2 regions of the Lactiplantibacillus argentoratensis genome follow, and region 2 is predicted to be linked to the other one. Evidence: riboswitches for the same ligand, from Rfam matches in the RefSeq annotation. Region 2 holds a riboswitch; the other holds the start of a gene.
The links. A riboswitch is a leader RNA that binds a small molecule or an ion and turns the genes downstream of it on or off. The one in region 2 is predicted to bind preQ1.
Positions count from the first base shown of each region.

Region 1: linked by a shared signal. The riboswitch ahead of V7R88_RS02080 (QueT transporter family protein) and the one ahead of V7R88_RS11415 (nucleoside hydrolase) in region 2 are both predicted to bind preQ1.

Region 1 covers NZ_CP147647.1:445,390-455,919, reverse strand. The annotation lists gene V7R88_RS02105 (L,D-transpeptidase family protein) at 1-247, shown strand, start outside; gene cbpA (cyclic di-AMP binding protein CbpA) at 402-1,040, shown strand; gene V7R88_RS02095 (hypothetical protein) at 1,083-1,322, shown strand; gene V7R88_RS02090 (proline iminopeptidase-family hydrolase) at 1,921-2,826, shown strand; gene V7R88_RS02085 (peptide ABC transporter substrate-binding protein) at 2,843-4,468, shown strand; gene V7R88_RS02080 (QueT transporter family protein) at 4,668-5,174, opposite strand; PreQ1 riboswitch class I at 5,183-5,228, opposite strand; gene argF (ornithine carbamoyltransferase) at 5,283-6,305, opposite strand; gene V7R88_RS02070 (acetylornithine transaminase) at 6,298-7,467, opposite strand; gene argB (acetylglutamate kinase) at 7,464-8,210, opposite strand; gene argJ (bifunctional glutamate N-acetyltransferase/amino-acid acetyltransferase ArgJ) at 8,226-9,434, opposite strand; gene argC (N-acetyl-gamma-glutamyl-phosphate reductase) at 9,465-10,490, opposite strand.
Region 2 covers NZ_CP147647.1:2,360,975-2,371,504, forward strand. The annotation lists gene V7R88_RS11395 (YagU family protein) at 273-776, opposite strand; gene V7R88_RS11400 (ABC transporter permease) at 949-2,016, shown strand; gene V7R88_RS11405 (ABC transporter ATP-binding protein) at 2,031-2,711, shown strand; gene V7R88_RS11410 (ECF transporter S component) at 2,924-3,475, opposite strand; gene V7R88_RS11415 (nucleoside hydrolase) at 3,472-4,452, opposite strand; PreQ1 riboswitch class I at 4,473-4,517, opposite strand; gene V7R88_RS11420 (dihydrofolate reductase family protein) at 4,874-5,413, shown strand; gene V7R88_RS11425 (cation:proton antiporter) at 5,477-6,643, opposite strand; gene V7R88_RS11430 (YczE/YyaS/YitT family protein) at 6,839-7,516, shown strand; gene V7R88_RS11435 (AEC family transporter) at 7,585-8,511, shown strand; gene V7R88_RS11440 (aspartate ammonia-lyase) at 8,774-10,174, opposite strand; gene V7R88_RS11445 (IS30 family transposase) at 10,498-10,530, opposite strand, start outside.

The DNA of each region.
Region 1 (10,530 bases), 1.1 Mb from region 2:
GAATAAGGAAAAGAACGCGACCCTTAAAGGTGATAATGACGATGGCTCAAGTTATTCCCAACCAGTTTCTTATTGGATGCCGTTCGATGACACTGGCGAAGGAATTCACGATTCTTCATGGCAAACTCAATATGGTGGTACTTGGTACAAGAAGCACGGCTCGCATGGTTGTGTGAACACCCCACCTTCTGTCATGAAAAAAGTTTTTGCTACCGTGCCAGTCGGAACACCAGTCATTGTTTTCTAATTTAAATCTAATTTAGCCAAGCCGGTCTGAATGTTATCATGCCGGCTTTTTCATCCCTTTTAGCCGTCGTTTTATGTCATAATGATACGTGTAAGCGGTCGTTTTATGGTATTATTTATTAAAACAAACTAATAAATCTGGGGGACCAACTGCTATGCTATTAAAAACACTCGTTAAGCCCAAAGAACGCCTCGTCACCATTACGGCGGACGCGACCTTAGAGGACGCCTTAAAAGTCCTGGAAGATTCCGGCTTCCGCTGTATTCCAATCTTAGATGAAACCGGTCATATCTTCCGCGGTAATATCTACAAGATGCACATCTACCGGCACAAATCCCGTGGTGGCGACATGTCGCTTCCCGTGACGACCCTGCTTAAAAATGCCACGAAAACGATTCAAGTCGACTCCGCCTTCTACAACATCTTCTTCTCCATCAAAGATTTGCCATACATTGCGGTGCTCGATGAACACGGTTATTTCTATGGCATTCTCACTCATACGCGTCTGCTCGACATGCTCTCACAATCTTGGAACGTTAATGTTGGTAGCTATGTTTTAACAGTTGTCTCCGTTGGTGAACGTGGTGATCTTGCAGCCATGGCTAAGATTATCACGAAATATACTTCAATCGCCGGCTGCCTGACCTTAGACGTCCAAAACGGGACACTCGGTTATCGGACGCTCTTTACCTTGCCAGAAAATGTCGACAGTGAAAAGCTCAAACGAATTATCGACAACTTGAATCGCAAACAATTTAAAGTCATCGAAGTGGAAGATTTACAAGCTGAATAATATCAGTTGCCCCGAGGTTACCTTGGGGCTTTTTTTAATGAGATGAATTTTCAGATCAAAAGCGACCCGCTTAAGACCGCTGGGCGCAATTCGAGTTGGCATCAGTATGTCGTCCTAGCACCGACCTCCAGGTATTTCTCACAATTGTTGGAACGTGGTGGGCGCAGATTTGAGTCGAAAAATCGCGTCACAATTGCTGGCCGTTCATTTGCCATTCAAGCAGCTTACCGAAACGTGCTCGGTGCCACTGAAGCCTGTACTTGCTATGCTAAGTTATTCTAAGCCAGAAGAAAATTATCTCCGACTTAGAATAGGACTCATATTTGAGATTGCGCGCTAGGGTTAGTGCGTTAGCTCAAATCGACCTTGTGGACATTCCAGCGATTGTCACCCAGCCCCGGAGGCCTTAGTAGAACACACACTGGAATCTTGATGCAGCATTAAATTACCGCTGACTAATTTCAAACCATTTAAATCTACCTGCTAATTTTAACAAGCAATGTCATTTATCTAAAATCATTTGACAAGCATGAAAGTCAATGATAAAGTAGTCAACATTAAATAAAGATTAGAAAACAATTAAACGCGACGATTAGGAAAGTAGCACTTAAGCAATTGTTCAGAGAGGTTCCGGCTGGTGAAAGGAACTCATACTGCTATCTTGTGAAAATCCCCTAATCACGGTAAGTGCAATCATTATTTGTGAGTACTTAATGGCAGCATCCATTATCATGCTAGCGCATCGTCACTTAATTTACCGTGCGTGAAGTGAGGCCAGTTTACTGGCAAATAATAGGTGGTACCGCGGAAACGCCCTATATCAATCAACTACTTGATTGGTATAGGGCGTTTTTATTGTCTAATCGAAGGAGGAATTTCTATGTTAACAGGAACTCATTTGGTGCAGCTCAAAAATGGTTTTCATTTATTTACTCGTACAGTTGGTCACGGACCAGTCAAAGTATTATGTGTTCACGGTGGCCCTGGTAGTAATCATACCGAATTTGAAAACTTTGCCACTGAGCTAGGTGAAGACAATTTTCAAGTCAGCATGTATGATCAATTAGGCTCCTTTTACTCAGATCAACCTGACTTTTCAAGGCCCGAAAATCAACAGTTCTTGTCCTTGGATTATTATTTATCTGAACTAGAAGAAGTCCGCCAGCAGCTCGGACTCGAAGATTTCTACTTACTTGGGCACTCGTGGGGTGGCTTATTGGCTCAAGAATATGCTTTGAAATATGGTCAGCACCTCAAAGGCTTAATTATCATGAGTATGATTGATAACATTGCCGAATACACACCACACGTCAATAAATTGCGCGAACAAACGTTAACAGCAAGCCAAGTTAGCTATATGCGAGGTATTGAAAGCGCTGAAGCCTTTGATGATCCAGAATACCAACGTCTTGTCACGACTCTCAACCAGCACTTCGTTTGTCGCCATCCGGAAAATGCGCCTCGTCAATTAGTCTCAACACTAGCTACACCTGTCTATAATTATTTTCAGGGCAATAACGAGTTCGTTATGGTTGGGGCATTAAATGGCTGGGATCAACGTGCAAACCTCCATAAAATCACAACGCCAACTTTGCTCACCTTTGGGGAATACGATACGATGCCACTATCAGTCGCTCGGCGTATGCAGCAAACTCTTCCACAGGCACGGTTAACTTTAACGCCAGATGGTGGACATTGTCATAGTGTAGATAATCCAGACGCTTTCTTCCATAACTTGAGACGCTATCTCACCGATGTCGAAACCAATCAATTTACAGCATATTAATTGAGGAGGAACGCTAATGTTGATGAAAAAATTGACAACTATTAGTTGCCTTTTACTAGTACTAAGTAGTCTAACCGCTTGTGGGCAAGCACATGCCAATGTCACAACCACCAGGAAAACCCTGCATTTGATGCAGGATAGTGAATTGACCTCATTGGATACCTCAAATACAGCCACACTTACACAATGGAACGTCTTACAGCAGTCCATGGAAGGTCTCTATCGCATGAACGCTCAGAATAAAGTGGTCGGTGCAATGGCCACTAAAGTCGTTAAACCAACAAATCATGGCAAAACCTACACCTTTCACTTACGACGAAATGCAAAGTGGAGTAATGGTCACACCGTCACTGCCAAAGATTTCGTAACCGCTTGGCAACGCTCTGTCAGTGCCACTTCTACCTCTGGTTATAGTTACATATACGAAGGTATCAAAAACGCTGCTCAAATTTCAGCCGGACATAAATCTGTTAAATCATTGGGCGTTACTGCAGTGAATAAGCACACTTTAAAAGTTACGCTCAGCCACGCCATGCCATACTTGAGTAAGATGCTCACCATGCCAGCTTTCTTTCCCCAGGATCATCAAGTGGTGTCCAAATACGGGAAAGATTACGGAACTACTAGTACAAAAATGGCCTACAATGGCCCGTTCGCCGTTAAAGGTTGGAACGGGACTAATGATTCTTGGAATTTGTTAAAAAATACATACTATTACGATAAAAGTGACATCAAGTTAAATAAAATAACAATGCAAGTTGTCAAGGACTCCACAACTGCCCATAATCTCTTCTCACAAAATAAATTAGATGACGCTACTGTCACCGGCGTCACCGCGCAGGGTGTTCAAAATGACTCGCATCTGAAACACGTCAGTAAAGCTGGCACTTATTATTTACGTCTCAACATGCAAAAAAATCGGGCTTTAAACAATCAATATTTACGTCAAGCCTTGAATCTTGTGCTTAATAAAAAAACACTCACCAAAAATATTTTGAGTGATGGTTCAACACCTGCTTACAATTATGTCACACCAGGTTTAACCACCGATCCCACTACGGGCAAGGATTTTGGTACTGAAACTCAAAGCACCTACCGACACAATGTTGCTAAAGCACAAGTATTATGGAATAAGGGTCTCAAGCAACTTGGCCGTTCTTCTGTAACATTAAAGCTAGTTAGTGATGACACAACGGTCGCTAAGAATATTGACCAGTTTGTTCAAGCCGCTGTAGCACAAAACCTGAAACATGCCAAAGTGTCAGTTTCAGCGATACCTTCAAAGGCCTCCGGCGAAGCAGTTACTAACGGAAATTACGATTTGACTTATACACTCTGGCTAGCAGACTACGCGGACCCGATTTCCTTTTTCGACATTCTGACAAAGAACAATCCGCAAAACTACGGGCACTATGATGACACTGTTTTCAATCAACAAATCACCGCTGCACACAACCAGAACGCAACTAACACACAATCATACTGGCAAAATATGAGAACTGCCGCCAAACGTCTCAACCAAACAGCAGCAGTCGTACCGCTTTACAACATGACTGAAAGTCACCTTGTAAATTCTAATTTAAATGGTGTCAGCTATCATGCGGTTGGCGAAAACGATTATACGCGTGCTTACTTCAAATAATTGTCTGGGTTCTGAAATGAACACCAGTCATTATGCACTATATCTGCCCATAATGAACTCTTAGCGCCAACTTCACTATGAGTCGATTAGATTATTTTGTTCAACTGACATCGTAATGACTCGACAAAAAAACCGTTATTTCAATGACTCATCCTTCATCGAAATAACGGTTTTTAGTCTGATTTGTAAAAGTCACACTCTACTGAATCCGGTCACTAAAGTGCAAGACCCGATCCAAGCTGTACATAATTGGCGCGGTGATACTCATGATAATCAACTCTGATAAAGCAGTTGTTAGATACGTCGGCCAGAAAGCGACGCCGCTACTCATCATGGTAATCATCAACGCGATCATAAACATTGAAACGGTGAATAATGCGATATTCAGTAACATCCGTTGCCAAACCGTCTTCAACTTGGGCGCCAGCCACGTCAATACCAGCAAGGCCAGTAATGATTGGCCACCACCAAAGAGAACGTTGAGGAGACTCGCACCGGGGCCAAAAGCATCAAATAAAATAACGCCGGCAACAATTCCCCAAACATACTTGCGATTGAACACGGCTAAGTGGTTCAACCCTTCAGAAACGCGGAATTGAATTGCGCCCGATGCCAAGCTAAAAGCTGCGGGGCCTAGGCATAATACAACATACATTGCAGCGACTAGGGCATTGATAATCCATGGTCGAATTTTTGATTGTGTCATTCGCTTAATTCCTCCTAGTTTTTTTAACGTGGGATGGTTACGAACCACGTATTGATTGAAACAAAGCGAATATAATCGTAGCACGCTCTAGTAGTTCCCGCAAGCTTGTTAATTGAAAATGCTGGTAGGAATAAATAAGTTACCTAATGTAGCCGCCATTACCGCCTTAATTGCTGGCATCCGGTTGCCGGCCTCTTCAAAGACGACCGCCTGCTTACTCTGGAAGACATCATCCGTAATTTCAAACGCCGTCATTCCGTACTGTTCGCCTAATTTGGCTCCCAACTGCGTCTTTAGATCGTGTAGTGCTGGTAAGCAATGCATGACAATCGTCGATGACTTGCCAGTAGCTGCGAGCAACGCAGTATTAATTTGAAACGGCAATAGTTGCTTGATCCGCTCACCATAGTCGACCTGCTCGCCCATTGAGACCCAGACATCCGTATAAAGCGCATCAGCCTGAGTAACGGCTTGTTGCGGATCAGCCGTAATCACGACCGTGCTCCCAGCTGCCTGTGCATACTGTTGGGCCAACGCGACCACGGCTGGGGCTGGCTGTAACGCTACCGGGGCCCCGATAGCGATATTGATACCGAGCATCGCTCCCGCCACAAGTAAACTGTTAGCCATATTATTGCGACCATCACCAACGTACGCTAACGTCAACCCTTTTAAATGACCAAAATGTTCATTTAAAGTTAAAAAATCCGCTAAAATCTGCGTCGGGTGCCACTCATCGGTCAACCCGTTCCAGACTGGCACACCGCTATAGGTCGCTAAGTCTTCGACCGTGCTTTGCTTAAAGCCCCGAAATTCAATGCCATCATACATGGACCCCAGTACTTTCGCCGTATCAACAACTGACTCCTTCGTCCCGAATTGGATGTCGTCTTTACCTAAAAACTCTGGATTCGCGCCCAGATCATTAGCCGCCACAGTAAACGCAGTACGTGTCCGTGTCGACGTTTTTTCAAACAGCAACGCAATATTTTTTCCTTGTAAATAAGGGTGTGGGATATGGTGTGCTTTAAGGGTCTTCAAGTGACTAGCAAAGTCAATTAAGTAAGCTAATTCTGTTGGTGTATAGTCGATTTCCTTCAAGAATGACCGGCCTTCAAATTGATTATTCATTCGTCGTGACCTCCGTTGTCAAAGTTGTCAGTACCTTTGCAATCAAGGCAATCCCAGCTAATAAATCGGCCGGTTGCATCACAATTGGGGGTAACAAACGTAACGTATTATCGCCAGCTGATAACGTCAATAAGCCTTCTACTTGTAGCCGGGTGATGACTTGATTAACCGGGATTTGTTCATTTAAATGGATTCCAATCATTAGGCCCTTCCCCGTGATTTGTTTCACTACCGGTATCGGTTCGACTTGAGTCGCTAGGGCTTGCCAGACAAGTTCGGCATGGGCCCGAACCGTCGTTAACAGCGCCGGTGTTAATTGGGTCAAGACACGTTTTGCCGCCGCCATAGCAACAGCATTACCGGCGAACGTCGAGCCATGGCTGCCCGGACCAAAGGCAGTGGCTAATTGCCGCTGACCAACCATTGCCCCCACTGGCAAGCCATTCGCTAAGCCCTTGGCAACCGTGTAGATATCAGGATCCAGGCCGTAACCTTCATAGGCCATCCGGTAACCAGTCCGACCGATTCCCGTCTGCACCTCATCAATAATCAACAAAGCACCCGTTGCTTGGCATTTCGCATTAACCGCTTGTAACCAAGCTGTTTGTCCCGCAAAGACGCCGCCTTCACCTTGAACGACTTCTAAAATAACGGCCGCCAACTCTGGTGTGATTTTGTCCAAAGCCGCGTCGTCATTATAGGTTGCAAACGTGATGCCAGGTACTAATGGCGCATAGCCAACCTGAATATGAGGATTGCCCGTCATCGACATAGCGCCATAGGTTCGACCGTGAAATGAATGCTGAAAAGCTAAGATGCCGGTTTTACCCGTGTACTTCCGTGCGAGTTTTAATGCAGCTTCATTGGCTTCGGTTCCGGAATTTGCAAAGTATACGAGTCGCTCTTCACCATTCGCTAACAGGCCAGCAACGGCATCTTGTAATTCATTTTCGTATAAATTCGACGTATGCCAGATATGCGTCAACTGCTGGGTGACGGCTGCCTGAATTTGTGGTTGGTGATACCCAAAGTTGCAAACCCCGATTCCCGCTGTAAAATCTAAATACGTCTTGCCATGATTATCAGTCAGATGAACGCCCTGACCATCTGTAATGGCAAATGGAAAACGTTGATAGGTTGGAAACACGTGTTGCATGGTCATACGGCCACCTCCTGAACAATTGCGGTTCCTGGTTGATCGATTGCATTTGTAATAATAGCCTGCTTGACTCCCGTCTGAATCGCGGCAATTGCAGCTTGAACTTTGGGTTGCATTCCCGCGGTGATCACAGCTGTTCGAATCAATTGCTGAGCTTGTTGTGCCGATAGTGACGTCATCACATTACCGTGATGTATAATTCCCGGGACATCGGTTAGCAAAACCAATTTTTCAGCATGTAGTTGTTGGGCTAGCACGGTCGCTGCCATATCCGCATTGACATTGAGCCATTGTCCCGTCTCGGTTAAGGCTAAAGGGGCCAAAACACCGATATGATGAGCCAACAATTGCATTAATTGCACTTGATTGACAGCGGTGAGCCGGCCGACATACCTTAGCTGTTGATAATCAATCAATTCACCAGTTAGTAACTGATTATCCGCCGCATTGAGCCCCAACACAGGTAGGTGATGTTGCGTTAATTTTGCAAGTAAGGCTGGTTGCGCATCTCCTAGCAGGGCCAACTTGGTCAGCACTAAGGTCGCCGCATCCGTCACCCGCAACCCGTTCATCTTATGCACGGGCAAAGCAAGCTGAGTCGTCAGTCGATTGATCATCGGTCCCCCACCGTGTACGATCAGAATCTGATAATGCTGTTGGTACCACTGTGCGATTTGGTCAAAGAAAGTGTTACTCAATTGGCTAATCGCCTGGCCCCCAATCTTAATTACAATTAATTTTGTCATTTTCACCACCTCCGTTTAAGTATGATAGCTCGCGTTAATTTTGACGTAGTTGTAAGTCAAGTCACAACCCCAAGCCTGACCACTTGCTGTACCGTGATGTAAATCAACATCGATCATAATCTGGTTATCACGTAAGGTCGCCTGCACTGCTGCCATATCAAAGTCAACGGCCAGACTTTGTTGAACAAGTAAAACGCCGTTCATTTCAATATCGACCGTCGCCACATCGATGTCTGCATCAGTGGCGCCAATCGTGCTAATGATTCGCCCCCAATTCGGGTCTTCACCGAAAATGGCCGCCTTAACGAGGTTAGAGCCAACAATTGCTTTGGCGATTTGCTGACCGTCAAACGTTGTAGCGGCGTGGACCACATTACATTCGACTAACTTGGTCGCACCCTCACCGTCAGCGGCAATTTGCTTGGCAAGTTGGCCTAAGACATAGTGCAACGCCTGATTAAAAATATCATAGTCGGTGGTACCCACTTGTAAACTCGGATTATCTGCCAGACCATTCGCCAACGTGACCACCATGTCATTAGTAGACGTGTCACCGTCAACAGTAATTTGATTGAATGTCTGATCAACGTTAGTACTTAGCATGTCCTGTAAAACTGGCCCGTCTATTTGGGCATCGGTGGTGACAAAACCAAGCATGGTTGCCATCTTGGGATGAATCATTCCAGAACCTTTGGCAAAACCGGTCAAGGTAACTAACTGGCCGCTGAGTTCACACTGCACACAGACGGTTTTTGGATGCTGGTCTGTCGTTAACACGGCGTAGGTCACCGCGTCACTCTTCGTTGGTGTCAATTGCGGCAAGCCGTTTTTGATTTTATCCATGGGTAACTGAGCACCAATCAGCCCAGTTGAAGCAACGCCAATCAAGTTCGGCGCCACGTTTAGTTTATTCGCTAACCAGGCTTGTTCTTGCAGCGCATTCTGCCACCCCTGCTCGCCAGTACAAGAATTGGCGATTGCACTATTCAGCAGCAATCCCTGTAATTGGTGGCCCTGGTCGATCATCTGTTTAGTTAACTTAGTTGGTGCTGCCTGAAACTGATTCGTCGTATAAGTTCCAGCCGCACTGGCAGGCACTTTTGAAAATAGCCAACCAAAATCTTTTTTATGACGACGAAGACCAATATGAATGCCATCACTGTAAAAACCTGCCGGCCACTGAAAGGCAACCGTTTCAAACTTCGTATTCGTTAAAACTTGCATCTGCATAACTTCCTCTCTTATTGCACCTTATCAGGGAAATACCGGTAACGTCGGTAATCCGGCCGTAACCGCGAAATCAAAATAGCGATTGAAATTCTGAACGGCTTGCCCCGCGGCGCCTTTCATCAGATTATCAATGACACTCACAACCACGATGGTATTCGTGACCGGATTATAATCAACACCTAACACACAGTTGTTGGAACCAACCACATCCTTAATTGTCGGCATTCCCGTTGGTAGTACTTGCACGAACGGCTGCTCGTGATAGGTTGCCGTGAAGGCTGCGCGAACCTGCGTCGTGGTCAGCGCGGACCTTGCTTTGGCATAAATCGTTGCCATAATTCCACGCGTTACTGGAATCAAGGTAGTGGTAAATTCAATCGCAGGAATCGCGGACCACCACTGCTGTAACTGTTGCATCATTTCAGGGATATGTTGATGCTGATTCAACTTATATAAACTCAAATTATCATTCACGGCGACGTAATGACTCGCATCCGTCGCTCGTTTGCCAGCACCGGATAAACCAGACTTCGCATCCACGACAATCGAAGTCGGTTCGATCAACTGTTGCTGAACAAGTGGCGCTAGCCCTAGTAACGTGGCGGTCGCATAACAGCCGGGATTCGCAATGTAGGTGGACAACGGCGCCGGCATATCAGCTAAGCCGTAGCTCGCCTGTGCCAAAGCGGTCGCCGGTGCTGGATCACGTTGGTACCACCGCTGATATTGCTCTGGATCATGCAAGCGGAAGTCACCAGATAAATCGATGACTGGAAAATGAGCGGCGACGAAGGGCAATGCCAATTCTCGCGTGATGCCCGCTGATGTTGCAAAAAACACAGCTGCATTATCGCGCATGATTGCCGTCGCATCGAATGGTCGAATAACCGCCGTTTCTTTCTGGTACATGGCTGCCACCGTCTTTAATGCCACCGTAGTTGCTCCCACGTGCCCGTATAATTGGATGTGATCGACCTCGGGATGTTGCTTCAAGAGCCGGTACAGCACCATGCCACTGTAACCCGTAACGCCAACTAGCGCGACTTGCATATAATCACCTCAAATATTCAAAAATAGTATATTAGCCGCA
Region 2 (10,530 bases):
AAATTAAAAAATCAATCATTAAAATCAAATGGTCCCATTGTAATAGACGTTAATCTCAGTTGCTTTCCTCATAATCACGTGATTGTCGCGGTGAATCACTATTTCCGTTACCATCAGAATCCGAACATTAACCAAAATAGCGACAATTAAAACTAGCTTGGTTAGCAGTTGTAATCATTCCTAACCAAGCTAGTTTTTTAAGCAAAAACTTTATTCAACGGTTGCGATTACGACACTTCATCATGTCGTCACTCACTAACCGATTTAAACCGCTATTTGGAACGGGTCATCCGGTCATAGACAGCGGCACTAACCCAATCAGCGGTCCACATCCATAAAACATGCCCAATGGCTTCTGACACGTGTTCGGTCATTGGTTGATCCTTCGCAGCGGGAACGGTCCCCAGTGCTGGCAAGATACCATGGTGAAAGGCTGTCCAGATACCTAACCCATACAACGCGCTGCTGCCACCTTTTGCCCGGGGGTGCTTGCGAGCCCATAAACTATAGGCCACAGCAAAGGTCGTTGAGAATCCGAAATGCATGACATAGCTGACACCTGGTAAATCATGACCAGAATATGAATACGTTGCATGCGTAACGCTGGCGGGAATCCCAATTTGTTGCAATAATTGTTGTGGGGGATTCGTTTGATCCCGCTGTGGCGTTCGTGGCGGTAGGATATTCTCCCACCCTAACTTAACTAAACCAGAAATCACACCACCAGTCACACCAGCAATAACTGCGGCCCGATGATTGAACTGCTTGTTCACCATTAATAATTACCTGCCTCTCTATTCAATAAATTAATCATACCAGCCTTGGTACCCATTTCGAAATAATTTAGCCTGGTAATTAAATAAAAAATTTGATTTACAAAAATGAACGTGATACGATTACCACATTGATTTATCACTTGATAAATGAAATTAAAAGGGAGGAATTGACATGTATTTAGGCTTAAAAGAAATGGCCCACGAAAAACTCAGATATGGGCTACTTAGCGGGGTTTTGCTACTAATTGCCCTCGTCGTCTTTATGTTAGCGGGCCTTGCTAACGGGTTATCCAATGGTAATCGTCAGGCTGTTGACCAGTGGCATGCTCAAACAGTTTATTTGAACGAAGATGCGAATCAGACACTGTCAGCATCCCAATTAAAACTAGCAGACCAAGATCGAATCAAAGGTCAGGACGTCGCACCCTTAGCTAGTCTGTCCGGTACTTTACGAACTGCCAGTAATGGTCAAAAGACTAACGCTAGCGCTTTTGGGACCACTCACGATAGTTTTCTGATGCCAAAAGTCATCTCAGGACACCGAATCAACGGCAAGAATCAATTATTGATTTCCGCGGGATTAAAAGACAAAGGCTATCGGATTGGTCAGAAAGTTCGCATTGGGACCACTGATCAAAAGGTAACAATCGTCGGTACTTTCAAAGCTAGTACCTATAGTATTGCGCCAACGGTCTACACGGACGTTGCCACGCTCAATCGTCTCAAAGGTAATCCCATCACCAGTGGCGATCAACAACCGGTCAACGCCTTTGTGACTAAAAAGAGTCATTTCAAGACTCAACATCATGGCAACATGCAACGTTTATCAATTGCCACGTTTATTGAAAAATTACCAGGATACAGCGCTGAGCAGTTGACACTCAACACGATGATTTACTTCTTGTTCGCAATTGCCCTAGCCGTGATTGGAATTTTCATGTTCGTTCTGACCCTTCAAAAACAAGCCTTGTTCGGGGTCTTAAAAGTACAAGGTATTGGTACCAAACACATCTTGGCTGCCCTACTCACCCAAAGTGTCGTCATGGCAATCATTGGTATCGGCATCGGCCTTCTAATTACGTTAGGCCTCGCGCAAATCATGCCCGCCGGATTACCATTCGCCATTGACTGGCCACAATTTGGTATTTATAGTGTGGCTCTCTTGTTAGCTGCAGTCGTCGGTGCCTTACTCTCATGGCGGACTGTCGCCAAGATTGACCCCGTCGTTGCCATTGGATAAGGAGGATGATATCAATGAGTCAACCAGTTTTAGCCTTACAAAATATTAATAAACAATTTGGTCACGGTCATACCGCTGTTAACGCTTTGACTGATGCCAATTTCGAAGTCAGTGCTGGCCAATTCGTCGCGATTATCGGCCCCTCTGGCTCAGGTAAATCCACCTTTTTGACGATTGCTGCCGGTTTACAAACGCCAACAAGTGGTCAAGTTATTCTGAACGGACAACCACTATCGAATCAAACGGAAAAACAGCGCTTAGCCTACCGTTTCAATGAAATTGGCTTTATCTTGCAGAGTTCCAATCTGATTCCATTCCTGACGGTTCGTGAACAGTTCAAGCTCGTCGATAAAATGGCCCGGCGCAAATTTGATCAAGCAGGCACCGATGAATTACTAGCAGAGTTAGCCCTTACTGAAGTTCGGGATGCCTACCCAAGTGACCTCTCCGGTGGTGAACGCCAACGTGTTGCCATCGCCCGCGCTCTTTACAATGATCCAAGCGTCATTCTCGCAGACGAACCGACCGCCAGCCTGGACACGCCCCGCTCCATCGACGTCGTCAAGCGCCTCGTCAACGAAGCTCATCAGCACCAAAAGGCCATCGTAATGGTGACCCATGACCAGCGGCTAATTGATGACTGTGACGTGGTCTATCAAATTGAAGATGGTAAGATGAGTCGCCGCGATTCGTAGCGATATTGACCACTGCACTTTAACCTCATAACAACAAAAATGACCTCGCAATAATATTCCTGCGAGGTCATTTTTATTGTTCATATTCACACAACTTATCAGGTACTACAAATCGAAAGCTAGAGTTTACCAAGCTCAAAGACAGCCTGCTTCGGCCCGCTGGAAAAAGTGCGAGTTAGCGTAAACATGCTTAGATTTAGTCATCCGTTCAACTAATTAGCTTGCGGCAATTTATATCGCAATGCGCGGTAAACAAGTGCGACCACGTACACTGTGATAAACCGATCTAAATAATCCGTTCCCACTTGTATCAAGAAGACGGCCATCGTTTTGCCCATACCGGTACCTAATAATAATTGGACTAGCATGCTCGAACCAGACGATGTGATGCCATGAAATAAGATGACCGTAATCGCCGTGGATAAAAGTGTTCCGGGAAGTGAAATAACACCAGCTAGCCACCAATTTGACCGCCACGTGCCCGGCTTGATTCGCCGATATAGCAGACCAGCAACTAACCCAGTCAGCAGTTGAACGGGCATGAAGAACAGCGAGTACAGGTCTGTCGTCGCACCCACGATAACTCCGGTGGCACCCCCGGCCAACATTCCACCCAGTGGTCCAAACACAGCAGCAGCCAAAACGGTACCAATTGAATCTAAATAAATCGGTAATTTTAACATCAAGGCAATGTTACTGCCAACAATATTCAGGGCAATGCAGAGCGCCAATAACGTAATTGCCCGCGTTTTTATTCTCTTCATGCACTCACCAATTGGTGCAAGACTTGCGTTAAATCAGGATCAGCCGCACCGACCACAGTCGTTAAGAACAACCGCCAAAAAGCTACGACGTCAACCTTCGTCATGATTTGACTATTGGGTGTGTTGTGCCAGAAATCATGATCATCCACGATTGACTGCCCACGCGCGATACCATCCGTCACAACCGTCGTGTAGCTTTCAAAGCCACTCAGAATCGTTGGGTCAAGCATTCCGGCCACGGCCAACGGATCATTGATCACACAACCAATAACCCGTTCATATTCCCAATGAAAGTCAAAATAGAAGGTTGTAATTTTCTCAACAAACGCCCCCATTGCTGGATTGACGTCTTTAATATACGTTAATAAACTGGGTGTCAACACGATGTTACGCGTGACGTCTAAACCAACCATCTGAATGGGAACAGGCATCAAGTCAAAGACGACCTTGGCCGCATCCGGGTCACACCAGAAGTTGTATTCAGCTACTGGCGAACAATTCCCGTGACTCCGATAACTTCCACCCATCAGTGTAAATTGATCGACTTGTTCAAATAAGCGTGGATCACGTTGCAGTACCGTTGCAATGTTCGTCAACGGTCCCAACGCTAAAATCGAAGTATCAGGTGCTTCAATCAGCGTCTCTTCAATAAAACCAGCGGCATCTTGAATCGGTCGTACCGCCGTTACCGCTGGAATCTGACTATTCCCTAAACCATCATCGCCGTGGGTGTCTTGCGCACTCGTATAGGCGACTTCCAATGGGCGATTAGCGCCCAAATAGACTGGAATATCCAATCGATCAGCCAAATCTAAAATTTTCAGTGCATTTTCCGCACCGATATGGGTTGGCACGTTCCCACAAACAATTGTAATCCCAATCACATTAAGTGCCGGTGATTTAAGCGCCAATAATAGTGCTAAACTATCATCGATCCCGGGATCACAGTCAATAATAACGTTACGCGTCGCATTCATTCTCTTACCTCCGATAACTGAAGTTCTTGGTTTTTTATCCTGGGAAGTTTACGAACCAGGCCAGCTCGCCTAATTAGGTCAAACTGTATGTGATGAAATGCTAATCCAATTATAGCGGACGGTGGGGCCCTTGAAAACCACCAATCGTTACTCCGACTCACATCTTGATTGCCGCATGCTACTTCTCCGACAATGATCACCACGACCTGCTTAACCCGCTGTGAATACTCATCCCCATTAGCCCCGCAACATCATTATTTGCAGTATTCATACGCTCCCAGCGACACCTTAAGTAGTTTCCCACCTCCCATTTCGAACCAATTATTTAATTATGTTACTGAACTTTTACCGGAGTTCAGCAAGTGAATGACAGGAAAACATGGTACAATATGACTACTAAAGATAAAGTAGGTGTCGAATCATGCGTAAAGTTCAGTTTTATGGGGCCATTTCAATTGACGGTTGTTTAGCCACTAAGGATAATCGGCTGGACTGGCTGTTCAAAACAGCTGGTGCCAACGATGCCCCCACCGAAGCATTTATGCAGCAAGTTGATACCGCCATCATGGGCCGCCATACTTACGAATACACGATGGAACAAACCACTGATCAACTCATTAATCCATATAATCCGGCGACCCACAATATTGTCATGACTTCCCACCCCCACACCGGCGATGAACGCACACAGTTCACCAACACGCCCGTCACGGAAATCGTCGAAGACTTGCGCCGTGCCACTGGCCAAAATATTTGGATTGTGGGCGGTGCTGGCGTCTTAATGCCGTTATTAGCTGCTGATTTAGTTGATGAACTCTACATTCAGATTGCACCGGTCATTTTGGGTGATGGTATTCCCTTATTTAAAGCAATTGACCAGCAACAGCGCTTTGAATTAGTTGACACCAATCGATATGGTCAGCTCGCCGAAGTCCACTATCAACGTTTAACAACTGAATAATGTCGTGATTAAAAAATCCCAGCCCGTTTGCAACACGCAAACAAGTTGGGATTTTCAATTGCTTTAAGCTTCACGTTGGCGTTTAACCGCCTGACGAAGTAATAGCGGTGCAATCAGCGTCGTTAAAATGATTGCTGTGATGACTGCCGAATAACGATCAGCTGATAGTAATTTACCTTGATAACCTATCTGTGCAATGATCAGGGCCATCTCCCCACGTGACACCATGCCGGCGCCAATCTCATAGCCGCTTAACCAATTAAAACCCGCTAACCGTGCGCCGCCCCCGGCACCAATGAGCTTAGTGGCAATTGCCGCAACGGTAATCACAACGATGAACCAAAAATCGTTCAAGAAACCATTGAATGACATATTCAGCCCAATACTAACGAAAAAGACTGGGATAAATACAGCATTACCAATGGGTTGAATATGCTCATCGATAACTTCATGATAGTCCGTCTGACCAACGGCGATACCGGCAAAGAACGCGCCAATCACAGCACTTAAACCGATTGCGTCCGCTAAGTATGAGAGTCCAAAACAAATCACTAGTGACATCAGCGTGATGGAGGTTGGAACCAGTAGGGCATTCCCCACGGCCATTAAATGTGGCACCACCCACTTGACCACAAAGTACAGCGCCACAAAGAACGCCAACTGAATCGCCAGCGAGAGTCCCAAGTTGGTTGAGGCATGACTACCGCCACCACTGACTTCACTGCCAAATAAGCTGATCATCAAACTCAGAATCAAAACAGCCAGGACGTCATCAACGACCGCTGCACCTAAAATCGTCGTTCCTTCTTTACCATCGAGAGCGCCTAACTCTTTGAGAACCGCGACTGAAATCGAAACCGATGTGGCCGCGAAGGTTACGCCCAAGAACAAACTTTCAGTGGCGTTAAGGTGAAATAGTTGGCTACACCAGTCAATCACCGCAACGGGTAGAATGACCCCCAGGACCGCAACTAACAAACTAGGACGCCAATACTTCTTCAGCAATTTCAAATCGCTCTCTAAGCCGGCCATGAACATTAAAATAATCACGCCAAGCTCCGCGAAGTCTTTGATAAAACTTGTTGCTGAGACCCAACCTAATACGGCTGGACCAAGTATAATTCCACTTAACAATTGGCCAATCACCGCGGGTAGGCCCATTCGGACACTCAGGTGACCCGCAACCGCCGTAACAATTAAAATCAACGCTAAACTACCAACGTAATCCATTAAAAACCTCCTAAAAAAGGGCACTGCAAGCTCTGACTACCCAACCCAAAAGTAGTCCGAATTCTTGAAGTGTCCTTCAACCGTAAAATCTATTGTGCAATTAGTATAGCATATTTTTATGAGTCTAGCCGTGACATCTACTTATGAAAGCGGTTATAATAACTCATATACTGTTAACTGAAAGGTCGCTTAGTCGTGTTGAACATTCCTGATTTTCGTCAACGTTTTGGTTTTTTAGTCTTTTCCATTATTCTGAATTCTGCTGCCAACGCGCTCACCATCGCCACCAGCCTAGGCAGCGCCGTCTGGACTGGCTCCAGCGTTAATCTAGCTGACTGGACCCATATTTCATTAGGAACCACCTTATTACTGTACGGTGTGGTTGTCACGATTCTCAACCAACTTCTGTTAGGTCACTTTGATCGGCGGCGGTTTATCTCCAACTTGCTCTATATCGTGCCCTTTAGTTACCTGGTCCAATTTATCGGCTACTTTTGGGATTGGCTACAGATTCCCGCCCTGCCCCTGTTACCACGCTTGATTCTAAACGTGCTTGGGCTATTAGGCGTTGCGGCCGCCGTCTCGATTTACCAGCGTTGTAATTTAATTCAGCATCCGAACGATGATTTATCGTATATCTTACGCTTTCGGTTTTTACATGGTTCCGCTATTATTGCCCAGTGGACTAGTTATTTGCCACCTCTGACGATTATCGTCGTTTCATTCTTCGCCACAGGTCATTTGCGCGCCATTGGCTTCGGGACGGCCTTTGCCCTAATTGCTCAAGGTGCCATCATGGGGTGGTCCGATCATCATGTATTTCCCCATCTCAAACATCACGTGGATATTGTCCAGGCGCATCATCCGGCCTAAATGAATCTTGACAAAGTTCAGGCCAAGCCTCAATAATGAGAGTATTCTAATTTATTGGACTGAAGTAAATGAATTTAACGCAACTAACTAGTCAAATCATTTTGATGTTCATTCTCATGCTCGTCGGCCTGCTCGTTAACAAGCTCGGCTTCATGCATGCCCAGACTTCAACTGATTTAACCAACATCCTGTTATACATTGTGTCACCTTGCTTGATTATTCAAGCCTTTGAAAAGACATTTTCAGCCGACCGCTTACAAATGTTAGCCCGGGTCATTGCTGGAATTGTGATCATTTATGTGCTCATGATTATTGTGACGCAATTACTATTCAAACGTGTCTCTGACCAGAATTTGCGTCGCATTATGCGTTACGGTGCCGTATATTCTAATGCCGGTTTTATGGGGATTCCATTAACCAGCTCCCTATTCGGTGCAACTGGCGTATTCTATGCTGTTGCCTCGTTAGCGGCCTTCAATATTTTTAGCTGGACTCACGGTATCACCCTCTTCACCGGACAACAGGGCAATCGGCGGGATAATCTTAAACAGATCGTCTTTAATCCGAATATCATCGCCATTGTTGTTGGGCTACTGATCTTCGTAACCTCGCTGCAACTGCCAACGATTGCCAATAGCGCTATTAAATATGTCAGTTCGGTCAACACACCCCTGTCCATGATCGTTATTGGGAATAGTTTGGCAGACGTTAAACTTAACCGTGCAACACTCGATAAACGTCTTTGGTTAGTCATCTTATTGCGCAATTTATTGTTTCCATACTTGGCGATTGTTGTCCTCCAGCTAATGGGTATCACTGGCATCCCATTATTCACCACAGTGTTAATGGCTGCTTGCCCAGTCGCCGGAATCGTCGTCTTGTTCTCGCTCAAAGTCCACGGTGATCCCGGGCCAGCCGTTGCCCTAATGAGCATCTCAACGATTTTAAGTGTCGTTACCATTCCAATCGTTTTTGCTTTGGTCAACTTACACTAATGTGCCTCGCTGCTTTTAGTTAAGACTAAGTAAACGGCAACTAAAAATGAGCCATCAGAATTTTTCATTCTGGTGACTCATTTTTAATGACTAGCATTTGAGATACGGCTTAAACTTGGATCCACTGCGTTTTAGTAATTGGCAGAAAGCGCGCTAACTTGGGGTTGTGCTAAGCCGTGCGACGTCCATTGGCTTTAAATTGGCTGGTGTCAACCTTCAGCACTAGCCTATCTCAGCCATGAATTGCACTGCAAAACAGTGGCTACTTTGCAACCGCTCGTAGTTGTTCAATAACCTCTGGACGTGGCTGAGTTAGTCCGGCCGGTGAAAACAGCTGCTCGACCAAATCATCGCTAAGCAAGCGACGTCGATGTAATAATTCAGGAATTGCTTGGTTAGTGGTGAGCGCTTCTTTAATCAGCGCGGTAGTCGTCTCGTAACCAAGGTATGGCGCCAAAACAGTTGCCGTAATGGCCGAATGTGCCACTTGATCTGCACAGCGTTGGCGATTGACCGTCAATTGCCGCACACAGTGATCGACTAATGTAGTCAAGGCCTGCTGTAAATGCTGCTCACTGGCTAGCAATGCCCGTAACATAATTGGTTCAAAAGCGTTTAATTCCAATTGGCCCGCTTCCGCTGCCATTGTTACCGTCGTGTCGTGACCAATCACTTCAAACGCAACTTGGTTAACAACCTCCGGAATAACCGGATTGATTTTACCTGGCATAATAGAAGAGCCTGCTTGCTGCGCGGGCAAATTCAATTCACCAAAGCCAGCTTGTGGGCCGCTCGCCAGCAATCTTAAGTCATTGCTAAACTTGGAAAGGTCAACGGCTAACGTCTTCATGGCCGCAGAGAATTCCACGAACAAATCGCAGTTTTGCGTTGCATCGATCAAGTCTGGTGCGGCTACTAAATCTAAATCAGTATTTTGATTTAATTTCACTAAAATCTGCTGTTGATACGTGTGAGTCGCGTTGATGCCGGTACCGATTGCAGTCCCACCCAAATTTACGATTCGGAGATGTTCGCCCGCCTGCCGTACACGGGTCAAATCACGCTTGAATAATTGGTAATAAGCATGAAAGGTCCGCCCGTACGTCGTCGGTACCGCATCTTCAAGCTGAGTTCGGCCAACTTTGATGGCATCTTGATAACGCTGCGATTTAACCAGTAACGTTTGTACCAACCGGCTGAGTGCCGTTAATAGTCCTGGGAGTTGCATGCAAAGCGCCATTTTACCGGCCGTTGGAAAAGTATCATTGGTTGATTGTGATTGATTAACATCATCATTGGGATGAACGGCAACTGCCGGCATCAACCGGTGAGCCAAATTAGCCACCACTTCATTGACGTTCATGTTAGCCGAGGTCCCAGCACCCCCCTGAATCGCTGGCACAATGAAGTTATCCGCGTAACGCCCCAGTAGTAACTGATTACATGCCGCAATAATGGCGTGTGCCTTATCATTAGACAAAGTTCCGGCAGCCGCATTCACACTGGCCGCCGCTTTCTTGATTTGAACAAGACTTTGCATGATCAGTGGATGCATCAATTCCGTCGTAATCGGAAAATTATGAACGGCACGTAACGTATGAATTCCATACAAAGCATCATCCGGAACAGCTAACTTACCAATACAATCAGCTTCAATTCGCATAGCAAAACCCTCTTATTTAGATTTCATGTTACATCTTCTAACATGAATAATTAGAGTTTAGACCATTTTCTCTGAAATACAATCCTTTTAATTGATTTACGACTAATATTAAGTTCAACGCCAATTATGGTTAATATTCATTAAGCTCATCATCAGCATACTTCATATTAATTAACTGTCCCCTACTGCCAGCGCCTATACCAATCATTAAGTTATTACACAAACATCAACAGCCTACTTAACAACAGGTATCGTGCTAGTCATTTTAGGATTAATCATGATTAAAACGTGTCGTTTTTTAAGTCCCGAATTGTCAAATTAAGTTAGAAATTTTTTAACTGTTCATCTGTAATCTG